Regions from separate parts of the Leifsonia sp. NPDC056665 genome, predicted to be linked through region 1. Evidence: predicted binding sites of a transcription regulator. Region 1 holds the regulator's gene; the other holds the start of a gene.
What was found. Region 1 encodes LexA, which represses DNA repair genes until DNA is damaged. Its sites were predicted from a motif close to TCGAACANNTGTTCGA; they were not measured.
Positions count from the first base shown of each region.

Region 2: uvrA (excinuclease ABC subunit UvrA) is a predicted target of LexA. The motif match lies at 5,673-5,688, and genes of this name have one in related genera.

Region 1 is NZ_JBHTXK010000015.1:79,969-89,503, forward strand. It holds gene metE (5-methyltetrahydropteroyltriglutamate--homocysteine S-methyltransferase) at 1-1,227, shown strand, start outside; gene ACFQ9V_RS14460 (metallopeptidase family protein) at 1,334-1,684, shown strand; gene lexA (transcriptional repressor LexA) at 1,750-2,421, opposite strand; gene ACFQ9V_RS14470 (LysM peptidoglycan-binding domain-containing protein) at 2,657-3,055, shown strand; gene ACFQ9V_RS14475 (histidinol-phosphate transaminase) at 3,141-4,265, shown strand; gene hisB (imidazoleglycerol-phosphate dehydratase HisB) at 4,262-4,864, shown strand; gene hisH (imidazole glycerol phosphate synthase subunit HisH) at 4,861-5,493, shown strand; gene priA (bifunctional 1-(5-phosphoribosyl)-5-((5-phosphoribosylamino)methylideneamino)imidazole-4-carboxamide isomerase/phosphoribosylanthranilate isomerase PriA) at 5,551-6,297, shown strand; gene ACFQ9V_RS14495 (SseB family protein) at 6,281-7,174, shown strand; gene ACFQ9V_RS14500 (MFS transporter) at 7,267-8,526, opposite strand; gene ACFQ9V_RS14505 (LysR family transcriptional regulator) at 8,615-9,514, shown strand; gene ACFQ9V_RS14510 (SCO4848 family membrane protein) at 9,511-9,535, shown strand, end outside.
Region 2 is NZ_JBHTXK010000026.1:1,484-11,018, forward strand. It holds gene uvrB (excinuclease ABC subunit UvrB) at 1-1,303, shown strand, start outside; gene ACFQ9V_RS18000 (DUF4129 domain-containing protein) at 1,362-2,096, shown strand; gene ACFQ9V_RS18005 (hypothetical protein) at 2,093-2,677, shown strand; gene ACFQ9V_RS18010 (AAA family ATPase) at 2,674-3,708, shown strand; gene ACFQ9V_RS18015 (DUF58 domain-containing protein) at 3,708-5,036, shown strand; gene ACFQ9V_RS18020 (hypothetical protein) at 5,033-5,593, shown strand; gene uvrA (excinuclease ABC subunit UvrA) at 5,762-8,701, shown strand; gene uvrC (excinuclease ABC subunit UvrC) at 8,711-9,535, shown strand, end outside.

The DNA.
Region 1 (9,535 bases):
GTCGGTCAGGTGGCGGTGCTGGCGCGCGGCATCGTGGACGGCCACGAGGCCGTGCAGGACGAGCTCACCGCGGCGACGGCGGCGCTCGCCGACCGTGCCTCCGCCCCGGGCGTGCGGGTCGACGCCGTGCGTTCGCGCGAGGCCGCGCTGACCCGTGCGGACTTCCGCCGCGGCGAGTACGGCGCGCGGCAGGCGGCACAGGACGAGGCGCTGCACCTGCCGTTCCTGCCGACGACCACGATCGGGTCGTTCCCGCAGACGGCGGACATCCGGCGCTCGCGCGCTCAGCTCGTCGCGGGAGTCATCGACGAGGCGGAGTACCTCGGCCGCATGCAGGCCGAGATCAAGCGCGTCGTCGACCTCCAGGAGGAGATCGGCCTCGACGTCATCGTGCACGGCGAGCCCGAGCGCAACGACATGGTGCAGTACTTCGCCGAGAACCTGGACGGGTTCGCGGTAACCCGCAACGGCTGGGTGCAGTCGTACGGATCGCGCTGTACGCGGCCGTCGATTCTCTGGGGCGACGTGTCCCGGCCGAAGCCGATCACCGTGGACTGGTCGACCTACACCCAGACGCTGACCGAGAAGCCGGTCAAGGGCATGCTGACCGGGCCGGTCACGATCCTCGCCTGGTCGTTCGTGCGCGACGACCAGCCGCTCGGCGAGACCGCGCGGCAGGTCGCCCTCGCCCTCCGCGACGAGATCGCCGACCTGGAGACCGCGGGCATCCGGGTCGTGCAGGTGGACGAGCCGGCGCTGCGCGAGCTGCTGCCGCTCAAGCGCGCCGACCAGGCCGCCTACCTCGACTGGTCGGTGGGCTCGTTCCGGCTCGCGACCTCCGGCGTGGCGGACGCGACGCAGATCCACACGCACCTCTGCTACTCGGAGTTCGGCGTGGTCATCGACGCGATCCGCAACCTCGACGCGGACGTGACCAGCATCGAGGCCGCGCGCAGCCGGATGGACGTCGTCCACGACATCCAGCGCTCCGGCTTCGAGCACGGCATCGGCCCGGGCGTCTACGACATCCACTCGCCGCGCGTGCCGTCTGTCGCCGAGGTGACCGAGCTGCTGGAGACGGCGCTCAGCGCGATCCCGGGCCGTCAGCTCTGGGTGAACCCGGACTGCGGGCTCAAGACCCGCGGGTACGACGAGACGGTGGCGTCGCTGCGCAACATCCTCGCGGCGACGCGCGACGTGCGGGAGCGGGTGGGCGTCACGGCCTGATCCCTCCTGCCGGCGAGGCCGCGCTGTCGACGTTCCGCTGTGCGCGGACGTGGGAGCGCGGCCTCCGCCGGTTCGGGGATGATGAGCGCATGGTGAGGCTGGGCTCATGATGAAAATGGCCGACGACGAGTTCGATGCGCTGGTGGACGACGTCTTCGACAGCCTGCCGGACGACATGGTGCGGCCGCTGGAGAACGTGGCGATCATCATCCAGGACCAGCCGCCGGGCGCGCGGCCCCGGCTCTACGGGCTGTACACCGGCCATCCGCTGACACGGCGCGGGGTCTACGGGTTCGGCGAGCTGCCGGACCGGATCACGCTGTTCCGCAACAACCTCGAGGCGAGCTGCGAGACGGTGGAGGAGCTGCGCTCCCGCGTGCGGATCACCCTCGTCCACGAGATCGGCCACTACTTCGGCCTGGACGACGCCCGCCTCCAGGAGCTCGGCTGGGCGTGATCCAACTGACAGGACACGCCGTCTCGGCGCGGGCCGAGACGGCGTGTCCTGTCAGGTAGATCGGGTCAGACGGCGCGGAGGACGGCGACGACCTTGCCGAGGATGGTCGAGTAGTCGCCCAGGATCGGCTCGAAGTTCGAGTTGCGGGGGAGCAGCCAGGTGTGGCCGTCGCGCTGGCGGAAGACCTTGACGGTGGCCTCCTCGTCCAGCATGGCCGCCACGATGTCGCCGTTCTCCGCGGTGTTCTGGGTGCGGACGACCACCCAGTCGCCGTCGCAGATGGCGGCGTCGATCATCGACTCGCCGACCACCTTGAGCATGAAGAGCTCGCCGTTGCCGACGAGCTGGCGGGGGAGGGGGAAGACCTCCTCCACCTGCTGCTCGGCGGTGATCGGGACACCGGCGGCGATGCGGCCGACGAGCGGGACCATCGCGGCGTCGCCGACGGGGGTCTGGTTCTCGAAATCGGGAGCGGTCGCCGACGGGACGTCGATGAGGATCTCCAGCGCGCGCGGCCGGTTCGGGTCGCGGCGCAGGTAGCCGCTCAGCTCGAGCTGGTTGAGCTGGTGGGTGACGGACGAGAGGCTGGAGAGGCCGACGGCGTCGCCGATCTCGCGCATGCTCGGCGGGTAGCCCCGCGAGCTCACGGAACGCTGGATCACGTCGAGGATGGCGAGCTGCTTCTCGCTGAGGTTCTTGCGGCGCCGCGTGCGCGGAGCCTGGTTCTCGTTCGACACGCTCGTCCCTTCGTGACCGTCGCCGTCACCCGGGGGAACCGAATGTCGGTGGTGCCTGGTTGTCTTACGTCCAGACAATCGAAACTGTATCCACAGTTCGGCTGCCCGACAAACATGTGTTCGAGTGTGTCTCGAAATACCTGCGGTATTTTCCGCCGGCCCGAGCATTGCGGTCTCGAACATTCGAAGATATATTCGGAACAGAGCTTCGACCGAAGCCTTTGGAGGTCACGACATGAGCGCAGTGGTTATGCACACCGTTGGGATGAACAACGTTGCGATGAACAACGTTGCGGCGAGTGGCGCGCAGGCTGCTGGACGTGTTCGGCTGCGGCTCACGCGGCGCGGGCGGGCCGTGCTGACGATGCTCGTCGCGCTGCCGATCGTGATCGGGGCGATGGTGTTCGCGCTCAACGGCGGAGGCGCGGCGGCCACGGGGGAGCAGGCGCACGTGACCTTCCACTACGTGACGGTGCAGTCGGGCGACTCCCTGTGGTCGGTCGCGTCCCGCATCGCGCCCAACGCCGACCCGCGCAATGTGATCGCCGATCTGGTGAACCTCAACGGGCTGTCCTCGGCGGTCGTGACGCCGGGGCAGCAGCTAGCCATCCCGACGCAGTACGACGGGAAGTAGGGGCGGTGGCGCTGCGGCCGGGACGGGGTACGCAGCGGGGCGTCACACGGCGGAAGCCTTCAGTGGCGCTGGCTACCATTGAGGGGTGACCTCACTCTCCGATCTTCCGATCCGTGATGACCTGCGCGGTCGCACCCCGTACGGGGCGCCGCAGAAGGTCGTGCCCGTCGCGTTGAACGTGAACGAGAACACGCATCCAGTCCCGGAGGACGTCGCCGCCGACATCGTCGCGCGGGTCGCCGTAGCCGTGACGGGGGTGAACCGCTACCCCGACCGCGAGTTCACCGAGTTGCGGGAGGCGTTCGCCCGCTACCTCGGGCACGGGCTCGCGGCCGAACAGCTCTGGGCCGCGAACGGATCCAACGAGGTGCTGCAGCACATCCTGCAGGCGTTCGGCGGGCCGGGGCGCAGCCTCCTCGGGTTCGCTCCCACGTACTCCATGTATCCGCTGCTGGCCTCCGGCACCGGGACGAGTTGGATCGCCGCCGGGCGCGACGCCGACTTCGAGCTGTCGCCGGAGACCGCGGCGGCCGCCGTGCGGGAGCACGATCCGGACATCGTCATCCTCTGCTCGCCGAACAACCCGACGGGGACTCCGCTCTCCCTCGAGACGATCGAGGCCGTCTACGCCGCGGCGCGCGGCATCGTGATCGTGGACGAGGCGTACGCCGAGTTCATGCCGGAAGGCGAGCCGTCGGCGCTCACTCTGCTGCCCGGGCGCGAGCGCCTACTGATCTCGCGGACCATGAGCAAGGCCTTCGCGTTCGCGGGGGCACGGGTGGGCTACCTGGCCGCCGACCCCGCCGTGGTCGACGCCCTTCGGCTCGTGCGGCTCCCGTACCACCTGTCCGCGCTCACGCAGGCCGCCGCGCTCGGGGCGCTGGCGCACTCGGACGAGATGCTCGCGATGGTCGGCGAGATCCGCGGGCAGCGGGACCGGCTCGTGGTGGAGTTGGCGGAGCTCGGCTACCTCCCGCACCGCAGCGGGAGCAACTTCGTGCTGTTCGGCGGCGTAGAGGACCCGCACGCGGTGTTCGAGGCGCTGCTGGAGCGCGGCGTTCTCATCCGCGACGTCGGCATCCCGAACCACCTCCGGGTCACCGCGGGCACCGAGACCGAGACAACCGCGTTCCTGGAGGCGCTGCGCTCCCTCGGGCGCCCGTCTGGAGCGGTGGCGGCCTCCGGCCAGTCGGTAAGCTCGCAGTCATGACGAATCGGACCGCCCAGCTTCAGCGCGCGACCAGCGAGTCGAGCATCGAGCTCACCCTCGACCTCGACGGCACCGGGGCGTCCGACATCCGCACGTCGGTCCCGTTCTACGACCACCTGCTGACCGCGTTCGCCAAGCACTCGCTCACCGACCTGACGGTGCGGGCGAGCGGCGATACCGACATCGATGTGCACCACACGGTGGAGGACGTCGCGATCGTCCTCGGCCAGGCCATCAAGAAGGCGCTCGGCGACAAGGCGGGCATCTCCCGCTACGGCGACGCCCTCGTCCCGCTCGACGAGGCGCTCGTGCAGGCCGTGGTCGACATCTCCGGACGCCCCTACCTGGTGCACGGCGGCGAGCCGGCCGGGTTCGAGCTGCACCTGATCGGCGGGCACTTCACCGGGTCGATGGTGCGGCACGTGTTCGAGGCCATCGCGTTCAACGCCGGGCTGACCGTGCACGTCACGGTGGTCGGCGGCCGCGACCCGCACCACATCGCGGAAGCCGAGTTCAAGGCGTTCGCGCGCGCGTTCCGGCAGGCGAAGGCGTTCGACCCGCTGGTGTCCGGCATCCCGTCGACCAAGGGCGCGCTGTGAGCGCACCCGACGTCGTCGTCTTCGACTACGGGACAGGCAACGTCCACTCCGCGGTCAAGGCGCTGGAGGCCGCAGGGGCTAACGTCGAGCTCACCGGCAACCGCCGGCGCGCGCAGGAGGCCGACGGCCTGTTCGTCCCCGGCGTCGGCGCGTTCGCCGCGGTCGCGGAGGCGCTGCGCCGCTCGCACGGCGACGAGGTCATCGACCGCAGGCTCGCGGGCGGCCGGCCGGTGATCGGCGTCTGCGTCGGCATGCAGGTGCTGTTCGAGCACAGCGTCGAGCACGGCACCGCGGCCGAGGGGCTCGGCGAGTGGCCGGGCACGGTGGACCTGCTCCGCGCCGACGTCGTCCCGCACATGGGCTGGAACACGGTGGAGGCGCCGGAGGACTCCGTGCTGTTCGACGGCATCCGCGACGAGCGTTTCTACTTCGTCCACTCGTACGCCGCGCAGGACTGGACGCTGGAGGCCACCGGGCCGTTCCCGCAGCCGCGGGTGACCTGGGCCGAGCACGGCTCGCGCTTCATCGCCGCGGTGGAGAACGGGCCGCTCAGCGCGACCCAGTTCCACCCGGAGAAGTCCGGCGAGGCGGGGCTGAGACTCCTGCGCAACTGGATCGGCTCGCTCTAGCGACGATCCCCGTCCGCGATGCGGACCCGAACGACCCCGACAGAGGAAACACACGACATGAGCGAACTCACGAACACGCCCAAGCTGGTCCTGCTGCCCGCCGTCGACGTCGCCGACGGCAAGGCCGTGCGGCTGACGCAGGGCGAGGCCGGCAGCGAGACCAGCTACGGCGACCCGGTCGACGCGGCCGCCGAATGGGTGGACGCCGGCGCCGAGTGGATCCACCTGGTCGACCTGGACGCCGCGTTCGGCCGGGGCGACAACCGCGACCTCCTCAAGAAGGTCATCCACCAGACCAAGGGCGTCAACATCGAGCTCTCCGGCGGCATCCGCGACGACGCGTCGCTGGAGCACGCGCTGGCGATCGGCGCCACCCGGGTCAACCTCGGCACGGCGGCGCTGGAGAACCCCGAGTGGGCGGCGAACGTGATCGGCCGTTACGGCGAGGCGATCGCGGTCGGCCTGGACGTGCGCGGGACGACGCTGGCGGCCCGCGGCTGGACGCGCGAAGGCGGCGACCTCTGGGACGTGCTGGCGCGGCTGGAGGACGCCGGCTGTGCCCGTTACGTCGTGACCGACGTGACCAAGGACGGCACCCTCAAGGGCCCGAACATCGACCTGCTGCGCCAGGTGATGGAGCGCACCGAGCGCCCGGTGGTCGCCTCCGGCGGCATCTCCAGCCTCGACGACATCGCCGCGCTGCGCGAGCTGGTGCCGCTGGGCCTGGAGGGCGCGATCGTCGGCAAGGCGCTCTACGCCGGAGCGTTCACCCTGCCCGAGGCGCTGGATGTCGCCGGCCACTGAGCCGGGGGACGGGGACGGGGGCGACCGCCGGGAGGCGGCGCCCGGCTCGACGTCGCCCGGTCCCTCCTCGACCGGCGCCGATCGGCTGGCCGGGTTCGCGGCGACGCTCGCCGGCTTCACTGCCTCCGCCGGTGACTCCGCGGGCCAGGCGTGGGAGGGCCGCGAGTTCGACGACAACCCCTTCGGCGACGACGACGGGTCGGCGCCTCCCGAGCTGCTCGGTGCGCTCGCCGCGTTCCGGGCCGGGGAGGTCGGCGCGGAGGCCGTGGTGGACGCGGTGCGCGCGGTGCGCGTCCTCATCCCGCTCGTCGCCGAGCTGGGGGAGGAGGGCGTGAGCGACGCCGGCCTCGCGATCGACAAGACGCAGGAGCTGTCCATCGTCACTGTCGCGGCGCCGGACGGACGCCGTGTGCTCCCCGTGTTCTCGTCGGTGACGGCGATGCAGGCGTGGAACCCCGCCGCCCGACCGGTCCCGGCAGCCGGTCCGCGCGCTGCGCTCGCCGCCGCCTCGGAGGAGACCGAGCTCCTGGTGCTCGACCCCACCTCCGAGACCGAGTTCGTGCTGCGGCGCCCGGCGGTCTGGGCGCTCGCGCAGGGACACGCGTGGCTGCCGAGCGACCGCGACCCCGTGGTGGCGGAGGCGTTCCGGGCGTCGGTCGGCTCCGAGCTCGGTGTGCTCGACGTGGACCTGGCGGCGGGCGACCCGGGCTACCGGCTCGCGGGCGACGAGCTGGTGGTGCGGCTCACGCTCGCCACAGGCCTGACCGCCGAGGAGCTGAACGCCATCCTGTCCCGGCTGGCGCAGCGCTGGGCCGCGGACGACGCGATCGCGACCCGGGTCGACTCCCTCCGCGTGCAGCTCACCGCCGCGGACTGAGCCCCCGCGCTGCCGCCGAGAAGGCGCATTCTCTGCCTTCTCGGCGGTTTGGTCCCGACTTTGCGCCGTCTCGGCGTGGGGCGGAGGCGAGGTCAGGCGGCGGTGGGGAGCATGCGGAGGGCGGCGACGACCGCGAGGACGGCGATGATCGCGACGAAGGCGACGAGCACCGGGACGAGCGGCCAAAGGATGAGGGCCACGCCGACCAGGAGCACCGGCAGCGCCAGCCCGATGTAGGCGACGAGGAAGATCGCCGCCAGCACCTCACCGCGACGCTCGGGCGCCGCGAGCGAGCCGGCGACCAGGATGGCCGCCCGGAACAGCAGGCCGACACCGGCGCCGGCCAGCACGCCCGCGATGAGGAACACCGGCAGCGAGTCGCCCAGCACACCGACCGCCAACCCTGCGAGACCGACCGCGACGAGCACCATCGCCACGATCAGCGACGTGCGCGACCGCACGGGCGCGAACACGATCTGCGAGACCGCGGACGCCGCGAACACCGAGAACGGCACCACCCCGGCCACCAGGTGCGACGCGACGTGGAAGGTCCCGGCGAGCACGCTCGGCGCGAGTGACGTGAACAGCCCGAAGACCGCGAAGCCCGCGAACGCCGCGGCGGCGGCGGCCGAGAACGCGCCATGGGAGGCCGCAGGCACCGAGATGCGCTGCGGGCGGTACGCCGGACGCTCCTCCGCACGCTCCACCGTCTCCGGAACGAAGGCGACCGCCAGCGCCGCGACGGCCAGGATCACCAGGAACACGGCGTACGGCAGCAGCAGCGGCGCGGGCAGGAACTGCGCGAACACACCGCCGATCAGCGGTCCGAGCGCCAGTCCGCCGGTGTTGACGACCGTGGAGACCGTGCTCGCCAGACGCGGTCCCTCCTCCGGGCGCGCGACCGACCGCAGCTCGCCCAGGTGGGCCGTCGCGCTCGCGGTGAGCGCCCCGACGCCGACGCCGGAGATCAGGCGCGCGACGATGAGGCCGCTCACGTCGTTCCAGACCAGGAACAGCGCCGCCGCCACGAGCTCCAGCACGATCGCGACCAGCACCATCCGCCGCCGGCCGGCCCAGTCGCTCAGGTGCCCGATCAGGAACAGGCTCGCGATCACGCCGACCGCGTACGCGGCGAAGATCACCGTGACGACCCAGGTCGGGAAGCCGTCCCGCTGCTGATACAGCGCGTACAGCGGGGTCGGGATGGTCGAGAACGCCATGACGGCGAGGAACGCGGCGGCGACGATCCAGAAGCCGGCGCCGTGGCGGAGGTTCCACGGACGCGCACCCGGACGCGCGTCGGAGTGCGTCGCCGCAGGGGCCGGGTAGGAGGCAGGGGCTTTCATCGACATGCCCACATCCTGCGCCCGGGCGCACAATCGTGTCCAACGAAAGCAATCGATACTTGCAATCGGCTAGAACGATCGACAGGATGTCGGCATGGACACCCGCCAGCTCGAGTACTTCGTCGCCGTCGCCGAGGAGCTCAACTTCACCCGCGCGGCCGCGCGCGTCTTCGCCGCCCAGTCGACCGTCTCGGCCGGGGTCGCCGCCCTGGAGCGCGAGCTCGGCACGCGGCTGTTCGAGCGCGACGCGCACGGGGTCGCGCTCACCGGCGCGGGGGAGGCCGCGCTCGCCGAGGCCCGCGTCGGCCTCCAGTCGATCGAGCGGCTGCGCGACCTCGCCGCGGGTGACGGACCGCTGCGCGGGGTGGTGCGCGTCGGGATCTTCACCAACCTGACCTCCATCGACCTCCCCGGGATCATGGGCGAGTTCCGGCGCAGGCACCCCGGCGTCGACCTCCGGCTCGGGCCGTCGCCGAGCGGTTCCACCGGACTGGCGGACGACGTCAGGCAGGGGCGGCTGGACGTCGCCTTCTACGGCCTCCCCGACCCGGTGCCCGGCGCCGTGGTGCTGCCGCTCGCCGACGTGCCGTTCGTGGCGGTCCTCCCCGAGGGGCATCCGCTCGCGGCCCGCTCCGCCGTCCCGCTCGCCGAGCTCGCCGCCGAGCGCTGGGTGGATGCGCGCGAGGGCTTCGGCAACCGGGTCGCGCTCGACCGTGCGCTCGCCGCGGCGGGGCTCGCCCGCGAGGTCGCCACGGAGGTGTCCGACCTGGGCGAGATCCCGCGGTTCGTGGCCGCGGGGCTCGGCGTCGGCGCGCTCCCCGAGCTCACGGTCAACCGGGTGGCTGGCGTGGTCCTGCGCCCGTTGACGCCCGGCGTCGACTGGCGGCTGAGCGTGCTCGCGCATCCCCGCCCCGGAGCAGCCGCCCGCGCCCTGCTGGAGCTCATCGCGGAACGGTTCGGCCGGCCGGTTCCGCCTACGCTGGAGGGACCATGACCGTCTTCGCCGCTCTCGTCC
Region 2 (9,535 bases), on a different contig from region 1:
CAGCCCGGCGACGATGCAGCGCGCCATCGGCACCATCCAGGAGGAGCTGCGCGAGCGGCTGCAGGAGCTGGAGCGCGAGGGCAAACTGCTGGAGGCGCAGCGGCTGCGGATGCGCACCCAGTTCGACCTGGAGATGATGGAGCAGATCGGCTTCTGCTCCGGCATCGAGAACTACTCGCGGCACATCGACGGCCGGCAGCCCGGCGAGGCGCCGAACTGCCTGCTCGACTACTTCCCCGACGACTTCCTCGTCGTCATCGATGAGTCGCATGTCACTGTGCCGCAGATCGGCGCCATGTACGAGGGCGACGCCTCCCGCAAGCGCACGCTGGTCGAGCACGGCTTCCGCCTGCCGAGCGCGATGGACAACCGTCCGCTGCGCTGGAACGAGTTCAAGGACCGCGTCGGCCAGACGGTCTACCTCTCGGCGACGCCCGGCAAGTACGAGATGGGCATCGCGGACGGCATCGTCGAGCAGATCATCCGCCCGACCGGCCTGGTCGACCCGCAGATTGTGGTCAAGCCGACCAAGGGCCAGATCGACGACCTGCTCGAGGAGATCCGCGTGCGCGTCGAGCGCGACGAGCGCATCCTGGTCACCACGCTGACCAAGAAGATGGCGGAGGAGCTCACCGACTTCCTGGCGGAGGCCGGCGTGCGGGTCCGCTACCTGCACTCCGACGTCGACACCCTGCGCCGCGTCGAGCTGCTCACCGAGCTGCGCGCGGGCGTCTACGACGTGCTGGTCGGCATCAACCTCCTCCGTGAGGGCCTGGACCTGCCGGAGGTGTCCCTGGTGGCGATCCTCGACGCCGACAAGGAGGGCTTCCTCCGCTCGTCGACGTCGCTCATCCAGACCATCGGCCGCGCCGCCCGCAACGTCTCGGGCGAGGTGCACATGTACGCCGATGTACTGACGGACTCGATGAAGAACGCCATCGAGGAGACCGACCGCCGCCGCGAGTTGCAGATCGAGTACAACCGCGCCAACGGCATCGACCCCACGCCGCTCCGCAAGCGCATCGCCGACATCACCGACGTGCTGGCCCGCGAGGAGGCCGACACCGCCCGGATGCTCGCCGGCCGCGAGCAGCGCCGCAAGAGCCCGACGCCGAACCTCCGGAACGGCGGCATCGCGGCCCAGGGCGCGGCCGCGCTGGAGTCGCTGATCGCCGACCTGAACGGGCAGATGCTCGCCGCGGCGGGAGAGCTGAAGTTCGAGCTGGCGGCGCGGCTGCGCGACGAGCTGTCGGATCTGAAGCGGGACCTGCGGCAGATGGAGAAGGCGGGACACCTGGGCTGAGGGTGCGAGCCGGGGAAGTCCCGCCGCGTTCCCACCACCTCCGCGCTACGGTGGCAGGGTGAACTCGAAGGCGACGCGGACGCGGCAGCGGTGGGGATTGGTCACCGCCGCCGGCATCCTGCTCGCGCTCTCCGGCCTCGCGCTCGCCTTTCAGGGCGCCCCCGTCTTCACCGGCCTCCGGTTCACGCCGCCGGCCGCCGACCTCCAGCCGCACCCGGGGGAGCAGCAGAAGGCAACCGGCACGCCCGCGCCGCAGGACGTCCCGCACGAGACCCGCATCGACCTGACCTGGGTGACATACGCGGTCATCGCGCTGATCGTCGTCGTCCTGCTTGCCCTGCTCTACCGCTACCTGCGGCGGAGGCTGCGTTCCGAGTACCCGGGCCTCGACCGCGATGTCGACGGCTCCACCGAAGGTTCCGTCGCGCCGGAGCCGCCCGCGCAACCGCGACCCGAACGCGTCCGCCGCGGCCTCGACCGCGCCCTCGACCTGCTCGGCGAGGGCCGGGAGCCGCGGGACGCCATCGAGCGGGCCTGGCTCGGGCTGGAGGAGGGCGCGGCGGACAGCGGCGTCCACCGGCTCCCGGCCGAGACGCCGGGGGAGTTCGTCCGCCGGGTCCTCGCCCGGGTCGCGTCCGATCGCGATGCGGCCGGCGACCTCCTCGACCTCTATCTGCGCGCCAGGTTCAGCGACGCGCCCGTGACCGCGACCGACGTCGAGGCGGCCCGCGCCGCGATCGAGGCGTTGCGCGCCTCGTGGGGGACCGCCGCGGCGGGCGGGGCGCTCCGATGACCCGCGCGCGGATGGTCCGGCGCGGGGTCGGGTGCGTGCTCGCGGCCGCGATCGTCGGGGTGGCGGCCTGGTTCTTCGGGATGGACGGCCCGCACGCCGTCGGACTCGGGTTCGTGGTCTTCGCGCTCGGCGCCCTGCTGTCGCTCCTCGGCGAACAGGCCGAGGTGACCTGGCCGGTCCCGCCGCCGCAGCAGCGCGCGGGCGCGCGGCGGGACGTCGTGCAGCTCGGCTGGTCGCTCGGCGCGCGCGGCGGACGGGTGTCGCCCGAGGCGGTCCGCCGCCTCCGCGGGCTCGCCGCCGAGGTTCTCGACCGGTACGGGGTGCAGCTCGACGACCCGGCCGCCCAGCCGGAGGTCGTCCGGCTGCTGGGCGAGCGGACCGCGGTCATGCTGCGCAAGGGCAGCGCGGCCGCCCCGCGCCCGAAGGAGTTCGCGGCGTCGCTGAGTCGGTTGGAGACGCTGGCCCGGGTGGAGGCGTTGGCCGTGCCGGGCGCCGTGGCGGACGGGCAACATGAAATCGAACTGCCGGCCGGCGCTCGCCCCGCCGACCCGCTCAACGCAGAAACGACAGGAGCCGCATGACCCCGGAGACGTCCACAACCTCCACCACCTCCACCTCGACCGCCACCGCCGCGCTCCCCGTCACCGAGGTCGCCCGGCTGGGCGCCGAGGTCCTGAACCGCGTCGAGTCGGTCGTCGTCGGCATGCGCGAGCCGCTGCACATCGCGCTCGCCACCGTCCTCGCCGGCGGCCACGTGCTGTTCGAGGACGTCCCCGGCTTGGGCAAGACCCTCGCCGCGCGCAGCATCGCGAGCGCGGTCGGCCTGGACTTCCGGCGGCTGCAATGCACCCCCGACCTGCTGCCGTCCGACATCACCGGCTCGTACGTCTACGTGCCGTCGACCGCCGAGTTCGAGTTCCGGCCCGGGCCGGTGTTCACGGGCCTGTTCCTGGCGGACGAGATCAACCGCACCTCGCCGAAGACCCAGTCGGCGCTGCTGGAGGCGATGGCCGAAGGGCAGGTGTCCGTGGAGGGGCGCAGCTTCCCTCTGCCTCGGCCCTTCCACGTGGTCGCGACCGCGAACCCGATCGAGTCGGAGGGCACCTACGCCCTCCCGGAGGCGCAGCTCGACCGGTTCATGGTGCGGCTCGGCGTGGGCTACCCGGACGCGGACGGCGAGACGCAGGTGCTGCTGGCCCGCGTCGCCCGGCGGCACGAGGTCGCCACGGTCGAGCCGGTCACGGACGCCGAGACCCTCCTGGCCATGCAGGCCGGGGTGGAGAGCGTGGACGTCGATCCCGACATCGCCGCCTACTGCGTGCGCCTCGCGGCCGCCACCCGCCGGCACCGCTCCGTGGAGGTCGGCGCCTCGCCCCGCGGGTCGCAGGGCCTCCTGCTGGTCGCCCGGGCGCTGGCGGTGCTCGCCGGCCGGGACTTCGTCATCCCCGACGACGTCAAGCGCGTCGCGGTGCCGGTCCTCGCGCACAGGCTGACGCTGACCGTGCAGGCGTGGACCAGCGGCGTGAGCGCCACCCAGGTCGTCCTGGAGGTCGTGTCCTCGGTGGCGGGACCGCCGGCGGTGGGGACGCGCGAGCGGGAGGCCGCGGACTGATGTCGCTGTGGTCGCGGGCGCGCATGCCCGGCCCGCGCGAGCGGACGGAGGCGCAGGCCGGCGGTTCCGGGTGGGCGCTGAGCCCGGCGGTGACCGCGGCCGCGATCGTCGCGGCGGTCTGCCTGGTCGCTGCGTTCGTGCTGTCGCGGGTGGAGTTGATGCTGGTCGCGGCCCCGCTGCTGATGGCGGCGCTGCTCGGCTGGTCGTCGCGGCCGCAGTCCGCGGCCGCGCGCGCCCGGGTGACCATCGCCGGCGACGACCCGGACGGCCGCGTGCACGTCGACGCGGTGGCGGAGGCGGACGGGAGCGTGGACGGCGTGCATGTGCGAGTCCACCGGACCGACCGCCGACCCGAGGATGCGGTGGTGACGCCGCGGGAGGCCGCCCGGCTGCGCTTCCGCGTCGCCGTCTCGCACTCCGGCCCGCAGCGGATCCTGTCGCTGGCCGCCCGGGGGATCGGGCCGGACGCCGCATGGACGGGCGACCCCGGCATCCCCGCCGTCGCGGAGCGCGTGGTGCGGCCGGCCGCGCAGCGGATCCGCAGCCTCCCGCTGCCCGCGCGCCTGCTCGGCCTGACCGGCGGCCACGTGTCCGCGCGGCCGGGCGACGGCGGCGAGTTCCGGGACATCGACCGTTTCCGTCCGGGCGACCGGCTGCGCCGAATCGACTGGAAGGCGACCGCCCGGCTCGCGCAGCGCCCGGGCGAGCTGTACGTGCGGCGGACCACGGCGACCTCCGACGCGGCGGTGCAGCTCGTGCTGGACGCGCGCGACGACGTCCCCGGCGCCGTCGCCGGCTGGGCGGCGCCGTACCAGTGGCCGGGGGCGACCTCCCTCGACGTCGCGCGGGAGGCCGCGGTCTCGCTCGCGGGCGCGTACGCCGCCGCGTCCGACCGGGTCGGTTTCGACGACCTCTCCGACGCCCGCCGTGCGCTGCCGCCGCGTGCAGGCGCACGGCACCTGCACCGGGTCCTGCGGGCGGTCGAGCTGACCACCGCGCACGGGTCGGCGACCGAGCGCGCGCGGGCGCCGCGGCTCGCGCAGGGCGCGGTCGTGTTCGTGATGTCCACGTTCCTGGACGACCAGGCCATGCGCCTGGCGCTCACCTGGCGCGCGGCGGGACACAGGGTGGTGGTGGTCGACGTGCTGCCGCCGCGCATCGTCGACGAGCTCCCGGCCAGGGAGCGGCTGGCGCTGCGGATCGTGGACCTGGAGCGCGGGCTGCGCCTGGACCGGCTGCGGGCGGCGGGAGCGGAGCTGCTGCAGTGGACGTCGCCGGAGCGCGACGCGATGCTGCGGCGGCTGGCGACGCCTAGGAGGCGGGGATGAGCGGGGCGGCGGGGATGAGCGGGGCTGGGATGACCGGCACGGGGGAGCAGGCCGCTCCCGCTCCCGACCTCGGCTTCACCGTGCCCGCCTGGGCCTTCCGCGTCGCCTTCGCCGTCGTCGCCGTCCCGCTCGCCGTCACCACCGCCCCCAGCGGTCCGTGGCCCGCCGTGGCCGTCCTCCTCACCGCGGTCGCCCTCGCCGTCCCGCGCTGGCGGGTCGCGTGGGTCCTCATCGCAGTGCTCGCGTTCTCCACCCTCCTGGAGCCGGGGAGGCTCACGCTCCGGCTGCTCGCCGTCATCGCAGCCGTCCACGTGCTGCACGTCCTCGCGGCGTGGATGCTCGTGCTGCCCGCGACCGCCAAGGTGCAGCCTGCGGTGCTGCTGCCGTCGCTGCGGCGGGTGATCCTCATCCAGGTCCCGGTGCAGGCCGTCGCGATGGTGCTGCTGCTCGTGGCCCGGCCGGCGTCCGCACCGTGGCTGGCGGTGGTGTCGGGCGGCGCCATCGTCGGACTGGTGGTCCTCCTGGCGGCGCTCCTGCTCGCCCGGCCGCGGGCGTGAGCGCGGCCTCCGGTACGAATGTCGGAGGTCCGGCGTACGCTCGCGCATGGTCGCACACACCCTGTCCGGGTTGCTAGAATCGAACAAAGCTTCGAACTGGCCGGCGGGGGCATCGCGCAGGTGCGCGGTGGGCGAACACGTGGGTGGGGCGACGGTGAATAGCGGAGAATGGAACGAGTGAGCACTCTGAGTAGCAGGAGTTCGGCAGGCAATCCGAGCAAGGTCGTGGGGTCCCACCTCAGCGTGCGCGGCGCGCGGGTGCACAACCTCCACAACATCGACCTCGAGATCCCGCGCGACTCCCTGGTCGTCTTCACGGGCCTGTCCGGCTCGGGCAAGTCGTCGCTCGCGTTCGACACGATCTTCGCCGAGGGCCAGCGGAGGTACGTGGAGTCGCTTTCCGCCTACGCGCGGCAGTTCCTCGGCCAGGTCGACCGGCCGGACGTCGACTTCATCGAGGGTCTGAGCCCCGCGGTGTCGATCGACCAGAAGTCCACCAACCGCAACCCGCGGTCGACGGTCGGCACTATCACCGAGATCTACGACTACATGCGCCTGCTCTGGGCGCGCATCGGCGTCCCGCACTGCCCGGTCTGCGGCGAGAAGATCCAGCGCCAGACGGTGCAGCAGATCGCCGACCAGCTCATGGAGCTCGAGGCCGGCACGCGGTACATGGTCGTCAGCCCGGTCATCTCGCAGAAGAAGGGCGAGTTCGTCGACCTCTTCAAGGAGCTCGCCGCGAGTGGATACTCGCGCGCGCTCGTGGACGGCGAGCAGATCCAGCTCAGCGAGCCGCCGACGCTCAAGAAGCAGGTCAAGCACGACATCTCCGTCGTGGTCGACCGCCTCGTGGCGGGGCCGGACATCCTCGGCCGGCTCACCGACTCGCTGGAGACCGCCCTGCGGCTCACCGACGGCCTGGTGCAGGTCAACTTCGTGGACCGCGTGGGCCCGGCGGCGTGGCAGTCGTTCAGCGAGAAGCTGTCCTGCCCCAACGGCCACCCCATCCAGCTCACCGAGATCGAGCCCCGCACCTTCTCGTTCAACGCGCCGTTCGGCGCCTGCCCGGAGTGCTCCGGTCTCGGCACGCGGATGTCGGTGGACGAGGACCTGCTGCTCGGCGACGACAGTCTCAGCATCGCCGAGGGCGTCATCATCCCGTGGACCACGCAGGGCAAGGGCCTCTTCAACTACTACGAGAAGCTGCTCGACGGCCTCGCGCGCGACCTCGGCTTCTCGCTCAACACGCCGTGGAAGAAGCTGCCGCAGAACGTCCGCGAGGCCGTGCTGCGCGGCGACAACTTCGAGGTCAAGGTGCGGTGGAAGAACCGCTACGGCCGCGAGATGTCCTACACGTCCGGCTTCGAGGGCGTCGTGCCCTACATCGAGCGCCAGTACGCGCAGGCAGAGACCGACACCCAGCGCGCCCGCTGGGCCGAGTACCTCCGCGAGGTGCCGTGCCCGGTCTGCCAGGGCAAGCGGCTGAAGCCCGAGGTGCTCTCCGTTCTCGTCCACGGCGCCTCCATCGCGGACGCGTCCCTGCTCAGCCTCTCCGACGCGCGCGCGTTCATGGAGAAGCTGCACCTGACCGAGCGCGAGCAGAAGATCGGCGCGCAGGTGCTGCGCGAGATCAAGATCCGGCTCGACTTCCTCATCCAGGTCGGCCTCAGCTACCTCGACCTCGCCCGGGCGGCGGCGACGCTGTCGGGCGGCGAGGCGCAGCGCATCCGGCTCGCGACGCAGATCGGGTCGGGCCTCACCGGCGTGCTCTACGTGCTGGACGAGCCGAGCATCGGCCTCCACCAGCGCGACAACCGCCGCCTGATCGACACGCTCGTCGCGCTGCGCGACCTCGGCAACACGCTGATCGTGGTCGAGCACGACGAGGACACGATCCGCACCGCCGACTGGATCGTCGACATCGGCCCCGGCGCCGGCGTCAACGGCGGACATGTCGTGCACTCCGGGTCGTACGACGAGCTGCTCGCCAACACCGAGTCGCTGACCGGCGATTACCTGGCCGGGCGGCGCGAGATCCCGATCCCCGAGAAGCGCCGCAAGATCGACAAGAAGCGCGTGCTCCGGGTGGTGGACGCGGAGGCCAACAACCTCAAGAAGGTCTCGGTCGACTTCCCGCTCGGCGCGTTCGTGGCGGTCACCGGAGTCTCCGGCTCCGGCAAGTCGTCACTGGTCAACGACATCCTGTACCGCGTGCTGGCCAACAAGCTCAACGGCGCCCGCAAGCTGCCGGGCAAGCACCGCACGGTGTCGGGCCTGGAGAACCTCGACAAGGTCGTTCACGTCGACCAGGCGCCGATCGGGCGCACGCCGCGCTCCAACCCGGCCACCTACACGGGTGTGTTCGACCGCATCCGCACCCTGTTCGCCGAGACCCCGGAGGCCAAGGCCCGCGGGTACCTGCCCGGCCGGTTCAGCTTCAACGTCAAGGGCGGGCGCTGCGAGGCGTGCTCCGGTGACGGCACGATCAAGATCGAGATGAACTTCCTGCCCGACGTCTACGTCGCGTGCGAGGTTTGCGGCGGAGCGCGGTACAACCGCGACACCCTGACCGTGCACTACAAGGGCAAGAACATCGCCGAGGTGCTCGACATGCCGATCAGCGAGGCGGCGGAGTTCTTCCGGCCGATCTCGGCGATCCACCGCTTCTTGCAGACGCTCGTGGACGTCGGCCTCGGCTACGTGCGGCTCGGCCAGAGCGCCACCACCCTGTCGGGCGGCGAGGCGCAGCGCGTGAAGCTCGCGACCGAGCTGCAGCGCCGTTCCAACGGCCGCAGCGTCTACGTGCTCGACGAGCCGACCACCGGCCTGCACTTCGAGGACGTCCGCAAGCTCCTGCTGGTGCTGAACGGCCTCCTCGACAAGGGCAACACGGTCATCGTCATCGAGCACAACCTCGACGTCATCAAGTCGGCGGACTGGATCATCGACATGGGGCCGGAGGGCGGCGCCGGCGGCGGCGAGGTCATCGCGACCGGCACGCCGGAGCAGGTGGCCGAGACGCCGGGGAGCCACACCGGCTACTTCCTCAAGGAGCTCCTCCAGGGGGAGGGCGCGCTCGGCAGCGAGCGTGTCCGTGGCGCCGCGTAGGATCGCGCTGTGAGTACGGACACGGTCGGCTACCGCCCCAAGGCCGGCGAGATCCCCACGCAGCCGGGCGTCTACCGGTTCCGCGACAAGAACCGGCGGGTGCTCTACGTCGGCAAGGCGAAGAACCTCCGCGCGCGGCTGAGCAACTACTTCCAGCCGCTGCGCAGCCTCCACGAGCGCACCCGCCGCATGGTGACGACCGCGGCGAGCGTCGAGTGGACGGTGGTCGCCAGCGAGTTTGAGGCGCTCCAGCTCGAGTACACCTGGATCAAGGAGTTCAACCCGCCGTTCAACGTGCAGTTCCGGGACGACAAGTCGTACCCGTACCTCGCGGTGACGCTCGGTGAGCGCATCCCGCGCGTGATGGTGACCCGCAACCGCAACCTGAAGGACGCGCGCTACTTCGGCCCGTACACGAAGGTCTGGGCGATCCGCGACACGGTCGACCTCATGCTGAAGGCGTTCCCGGTGCGGAGCTGCTCCGATGGCGTCTACCGGCGCGCGGAGCTGACCGGGAGGCCGTGCCTGCTCGGCGACATCGGCAAGTGCGCGGCGCCCTGTGTCGGCCGGATCAGCCCGGAGGACCACCGCGAGCTCGCGGAGGACTTCGTCTCGTTCATGGCGGGCAACGACACGAAGTACATCCGCGACCTCACCGACAAGATGAAGCAGGCCGCGAGCACGCTCGATTACGAGGCGGCGGCGAGGCACCGGGACGCCATCGGCGCGCTGGAGGCGGCGATGGGCAAGAGCGCCGTCGTCCTGCAGGACAACGTGGACCTGGACGCCTTCGGCATCGCGCACGACGAGCTCGCCGCCGCCGTGCAGCAGTTC